Regions from separate parts of the Slackia heliotrinireducens DSM 20476 genome, predicted to be linked through region 2. Evidence: predicted binding sites of a transcription regulator. Region 2 holds the regulator's gene; the other holds the start of a gene.
The links. Region 2 encodes LexA, which represses DNA repair genes until DNA is damaged. Its sites were predicted from a motif close to CNAACANNTGTTNG; they were not measured.
Positions count from the first base shown of each region.

Region 1: a site for LexA is predicted at 1,703-1,716, ahead of SHEL_RS10960 (DUF1848 domain-containing protein). Genes of this name have one in related genera too.

Region 1 is NC_013165.1:2,473,318-2,476,539, forward strand. It holds gene SHEL_RS10950 (peptide deformylase) at 1-202, shown strand, start outside; gene SHEL_RS14545 (helix-turn-helix transcriptional regulator) at 271-1,161, opposite strand; gene SHEL_RS10960 (DUF1848 domain-containing protein) at 1,747-2,715, shown strand; gene SHEL_RS10965 (aminotransferase) at 2,775-3,222, opposite strand, start outside.
Region 2 is NC_013165.1:1,233,692-1,236,913, reverse strand. It holds gene nrdR (transcriptional regulator NrdR) at 1-170, opposite strand, end outside; gene SHEL_RS05295 (hypothetical protein) at 503-790, opposite strand; gene lexA (transcriptional repressor LexA) at 900-1,592, shown strand; gene hflX (GTPase HflX) at 1,670-2,971, opposite strand; gene miaA (tRNA (adenosine(37)-N6)-dimethylallyltransferase MiaA) at 2,943-3,222, opposite strand, start outside.

The DNA.
Region 1 (3,222 bases), 1.2 Mb from region 2:
GGAAATCACGGCGAAAAGCGAGCCGTACCAGACCGAAGAAGGATGCCTTTCCCTTACGGGCCGCCGCCCCGCCACGCGATACCGGCGCATAGAGGTCACGTTTCGCGACGAGAGGTTCGCTTCCCGCACCGAGGCATTCGAAGGCTGGACCGCCCAGATCATCCAGCACGAGATCGACCACTGCAACGGCATAGTCATCTAGCCGCACGGCACAGACTGCGGCATATCGGTATTCGGGTTCCGGATAGGACGGCTGCTAAGGCATCGCGCCTAATAGCAGGAAGCGGTGAACCCGTCCACCCGGCTCATCCTGCGGTATTCCAGGGGCGTCATCTTCTTCAGGCTCTTGAAGGCCGATGCGAATTTGCTCTGGTTCTCATACCCCACGCCGATGGCGATCTCGCCGACGGTCATGTTGGTGGTCGCCAGAAGCACGGCGGCCTCGTCCATGCGGCGGCGCTTCATATACATGGGAATGGATTCGCCGTACATGCTGTAGAAATAGGATCGCAGCGACGACTCGCTGATGCCGTACCCTGCGGCGACCTCTGCGACTGGCGTCCGCTTGCGTAGATCCGAGACCATGCTTTCGATGGCGCCCTGGGCCATCATCATCTGCGAAGGCGTCAGCCAGATCCTGCGCGCGATGTTGTCGTCGGGCTCCATGGCCGCGACGGCGTTCAGGCATTGCGCGAACAGCAGCCGGCGATCGGCCCTCGGGGCGTTGCGATGTAGCACGGCATGGTTCATGGCCGCCTGTAAATCGGCGGGCGCCAGCGCCAGGAACGCTTCCCCGTTCGGGCACAGACGGTCCTCCAGCTCGAATGGGTCTATGTCCAAATCCTGCAGGAAGCGCGGCAGCCGATTGCTGATGGTGTCGAAGTCGATAAAGAATTTGATGCCGAGGAACCTGCCCGTCGGCATGCTCAGCGGCGTGCGCGTGTCGTCCAGGTGCACGGCGATGCGACCCGGCTCCAGAAAAGCCGAATGACCCTCGTTTACGTCAATCCTGCAGCGACCCTCGCTGCAGGCCATGATCGTCAAACCGTATTTCTTCGGTTGCGTCATCAGCGGAACGGTGCCCATGAAGAAGTCGCCCGCAGAAAAGCGAACGCCGGTGAACAGCTCGTGGACGAATATGTCACCGTATTCATCACCCATCGAAAACGATAGGCGATACCCCCCGTTTTGCATTTTCGACCGTGTGACCACACAAGGGGCACGCGCCTCATCAACACCCGTTTCCAGTTGCTCCATACTTCTCCCCAAAAGACCCATCCAAAAGCACTGCAACGTTCAAGGCTCTTCCCATCGGCTGGAGCCGACTAAAGCATTTCTTGTTACGAGGCATTATTTCCCGAATACGTTTCTCGTATCTACTCCGTTTTTTCTTTTTGGCTCCAATTCGTATTTATTTACCGTCTTTAACTGTAATTTTGCATTCCATACAATCAATAGCAGGGTTTTTGCGGGTCTCAACACGAAAACATTCATGTTAGCTGCGAGCTAACCATCGGGCGTGAACCCGGCGAAATGCCGCCTTTCGCACTTTAACGGCTTGCTTATCGACTCCGTTTTCGTCAAGAGCATCCAGAAGTGCGCATGTCAATATGCAAATGGACGACCGAGCCCCGCATTCCGCCGAAACGCAACGTCTGCGCTTTTCGCGAAGCCCGCCCCTTTTGAAATATCTACTTGAATACGAACGGATGTTCTCTTATAATGGCGCTTCTAAGGAGGTGACCTATGATTCTCAACACTGGGGCCAGAACCGATACCGTGCAGTATTACAGCGAATGGCTGCTCAACCGTTTTGCGGAGGGGTACGTGCTGTCCAGAAACCCTCTGTTTCCGGAAAAGGTCACCCGCTACGAGCTCACACCGGAAGCCATCGACCTGGTCATGTTCTGCTCGAAAAACTATGAACCCATCTTGCCGCGCCTACACGAGATAACGGATCGGTTCAACACGTATTTCCACTACACCATCACGGCCTATGGCCGCGACATCGAGCCGGGCGTCCCCTCCGTCGATGACAGCATCCGCACCCTCCTCAAGTTGGAACGCCAGGTGGGAAGACAACGCATCGTTTGGCGCTACGATCCAGTGCTTCTGCTGGGGCCCTACACCGTCGAGCGCCACCTGCAAACTTTCGAGCACCTCTGCTCCCATTTGGCCGGGCACATCGATCGCTGCGTTTTTTCGTTCGTAGGCATGTACAAGAAGCTGCAGCGCAACATGCCGGAGCTCAAGCCGGTAAGCGCCGGCGACAAGCTTCTGCTGGCAGAGCAGATGGGGCTCATCGCGCACAAGCACGGCGTAGTGCTGCAAACCTGCGGCCAAGCCGACGATTACACGCGGTTCGGCATAGGGCCGTCGGCCTGCACCAGGCTGGATATCATGGGGCCCGCCAATAACGTTGAATTCCGCAACCTGAAGCACAAAGGCATGCGGGCGGGCTGCGGCTGTTTCGAAAGCCGCGACATTGGTGCCTATAACACCTGCCCCAACGGGTGTCGGTACTGCTACGCCAACTACGACCACGCCCAGGCGGCACGCAACTACCAAAACCACAATCCGGCTTCGCCCCTGCTCATCGGCAACCTGTCGGATCAGGACGAAATCGTTCCAGGGTCTCAGAAAAGCCTCTTGAAGAAAGAGTTCCGACCAACCGCGCATGAACCAGGCACTCCTGTGCAGGAGTCCCTGTTCTAGCGCTGCCTATACAAAAAGGCCGACAGGATTACCCTGCCGGCCCGCATAAAACACAAGCATCAATCGAATTGTCGAAGTGATTTGGACAGGCGCTTCAAGCCTTCCCGCAGCACATCCTCCGATGCGCAGTAGCCGAGACGTGCGCCGCACGGCAGCTCGAAGCGGCTGCCTGGAACCAGCAGGACGCCCTCTTCCTTCAACAGGCGAAGGCAGAACACCTCGTCGTTCTCGGGAATGTCCAGGCGCATGTAGCTCACGCTGACACCCTTCGGAGGAATCCAGCTTGCGCGGGGCTCGGTGGCCATCCACTCGTTCACGATCTCGCGGTTCCTGCGGATGATGCCCAGGTTGCGCTCGATAATCTTGTCGCGGTTACGCAGCACGTAGGTGGCCAGCGCGTCGTTGAACACGCCGCTGCAGATCATGGTGTAGTCGCGCAGCACGCGCATGCGGTCTGCCAGTTCCTTGTTGCTGACCGTCCAGCCGCATCGGGCCGCAGGTACGCTG
Region 2 (3,222 bases):
GTCCCGTCGGCCTTGATGACGATAAGCGGGCTGTCTCCCAAACGTTCGTACGTCGTGAAGCGGGTTCCGCACTTCAAGCATTCACGCCGACGGCGGATGGAATTGTATTCTTCCGACGGACGAGAGTCGACGACTTTCGATTCGGGATGACCACAAGATGGGCAACGCATGCAATCCTCCATTCGGGACATAGTCACCATGACCACAAAATGTTGTGGTCATCATACCCCGTCATATCGATTATGACAACAGAATTTCCAATCTACCTGCAACGTCGCTGAATTCCCATATATAGTGAAATATGCTGCATGTTAATCGATACCCAGATATTGTTCCCCCTTTCATGCACTCCAACTCTGACGCCGCGCCATACATACAAGACCGGCCAACGAGACGAAAAACTCCGCCGATCTGAAGCGACGGAGTTTTCACGGATGTCTCGCAGCAGGAAACGCAGCAAACCGCTGGAGACGAGAATTGTCGGACTAACGGTCCTTCCCGATTAGAGAAGGATAAGGGCCAAACCAAAAGCGAACATAAGTGCGCCGAACAGCACATACTGGTGCGCTTTGGACAGGTCCAGTGGACGACCTGCGATGGAACCGTATTTCAAATCGTCGCGCATATTTGCGAAACCGGTTGCCTTGGCAGCGAATTTCAGGTCGTCAAGAAAAGATTGTGGCTGGTCAGAAACTGCGCCGCCAGGAATAACCTCCAAGACGGGACGCTTGCTGTTGTACTTGAGGGCCGAGGAGCCGTTCGTATATGTATGCATGTCCTGGCGTGTCATGTTTCTTAACTCCTTACTTGCACGAACCTTTGTTCGGGTATATAATAAAGCGAACAAAGGTTCATGTCAACAGATTTTTAATACAAATGTTCGTATTAGGAAGGCCACCATGACTGTTCGTAAAAAAGACTCCACCAAGCTCACCAAGAAGCAGACGGCTGTGCTCGATTGCATCATCGCCACCATCGAAGAAACCGGCATCGCCCCCACCGTTCGCGACATCTGCGACAGCATCGGGCTTTCGTCCCCCTCCACCGTGCATGTGCACCTGAACAATCTTGAGGAGAAGGGCTATATCCATCGCGACCCCCTGAAGTCGCGCTGCATCACCGTGCTGCGTACCTCCGACGGCGAAACCTATGGAGGCACCGCACCAAAGGGCCAACCAGCCCACAACGATTTCGTCGGTCAGGGTGAATTCTCCAACGTGGTCAACCTGCCGGTCGTCGGCAACGTCGCTGCTGGCGTGCCCATTCTTGCCGAGCAGAACATCCAGGAGACCATCCCCCTGCCCACCGAAATCGTCGGCGATTCCAGTTCGTTTTTGCTGAAGGTACGCGGTGACTCCATGATCGAAATCGGCATCAACGACGGCGACTTCGTCGTGGTGAAGGAACAGCCGAATGCCAACAACGGCGATATCGTCGTGGCCCTCGTCGAAGACGGCGCAACGGTCAAGCGCTTCTTCAAAGAGCGCGATCACATCCGCCTGCAGCCAGAAAACTCCACCATGGAACCTATCATCGTTCGCGAGAACGTCTCCATTGCAGGAAAGGTCGTTGCCGTGTTCCGCCGTCTGTAACGTACAAACGGACTGCGCATAAACAAACAACGGCTCCTTACAGGAGCCGTTTTCATATAGGAATCAGCATCGGGTTGCTATTGGACCGAATACTGGCCCAGCAGAGCTATCAGATCCCGTGGTGCTCGCAGCGTCAGACGCGTACCGTCCTCCCCGTAGCTTTCCGCAAGCACCGTGCAACGCTCGTGCACCAAAGACACCACGCTGCCTTTCGAATAGGGCACCAGCACATCCATGAGCTCCTCCTGCGCGGCGACGGCGCGGGCCAATGCGTCTATCAAACCGTCGATGCCCTCGCCGGTTTCAGCGGACACCAGAATGGCCATCGGATAGCGGGAGGCCAGGATAGCGCGGTCCCCTTCGTCCACCAGGTCGATCTTGTTGAACACGACGAGCCGCGGAATGTCCTGGGCGCCGATCTGCTCCAGCGTGTCACCTACGGCGTTCATCTGCAGGTCCCGTTCGTTCGAAGACGCGTCCACCACATGCATGATCAAATCGGCTCCGCGAATCTCATCCAGCGTGCTGTTGAACGCTTCGACCAGCGTCGTCGGCAGCTTCTGGATGAATCCGACCGTATCGGTGATGGTCACCTCGCGGCCTTCAGGCAGCACCAGCTTGCGCGTGGTGGAATCCAACGTGGCGAACAGCTTGTCATAGCTCAGCACTTCGGCATTGGTCAGACGGTTGAGCAGGCTTGATTTTCCTGCATTGGTATACCCCGCCTCTGCCACCTTGAATATACCCGAGTCGTATCGCGCGGCACGTTGGATCGTGCGCATCTGCGCAACCTGCTCCAGCTCCCGGCGAATGGACGTGATGCGCTTGCGGACCATGCGGCGGTCCACCTCGAGCTGGCTTTCGCCTTCGCCGAAGCGGGAACCTACGCCGCCGCCCATGCGGTTGCTGGCAAGATGCGCCCACATGCCGCGCAGACGCGGCAGCAGGTACTGGTTCTGAGCGAGCCTGACCTGCAGGCGGCCTTCCTTGGTGGTGGCGTGCAGGGCGAATATGTCCAGAATAAGAGCGGTGCGGTCGATGACCTTCACGTCCTTGGGCAGGACCTTCTCAAGGTTGCTCTGCTGCGAAGGCGTAAGCTCGTCGTCGAAGATGACCACGTCCGCCGAAAGGGACCGGCACATCGAGGCGATTTCCTCTGCCTTGCCCGATCCGATGAACGTGCGTGGGTTCGGCGAGTCCAAACGTTGGGAGGTGGTAGCCACAACATCGGCCCCGGCCGTATCGGTCAGACGAGCCAGTTCGTCCAAAGACGACTCCAGCGAGTACTCACTCGCATTGTCGCGATAATCGATGCCCACGAGGATAGCCCGCTCGCGGTCCTCCATCACGCTATTGGCGTCCATATCGGCAAACGACATCCGTATACCCCTTGTCTGAAAGCGTTTTAAGTATCTCGTCGGCAAGCTTCTGCGGATTAGGATCGTCCGCATCCAGCCATATGATACGCGAATCCTTACGCCACCAGCTGCGCTGCCGCTTGGCATAGCGCCTTGTGGCGGTCTTGATCTGTTCGCGGGCCTCGTCCATGGTGATTTCACCCCGAAGCGCCGCAACCACTTCCTTATAGCCTATGGCGTCCCGAGCCGTGCAGGCGCTTTCGAACCCCTGC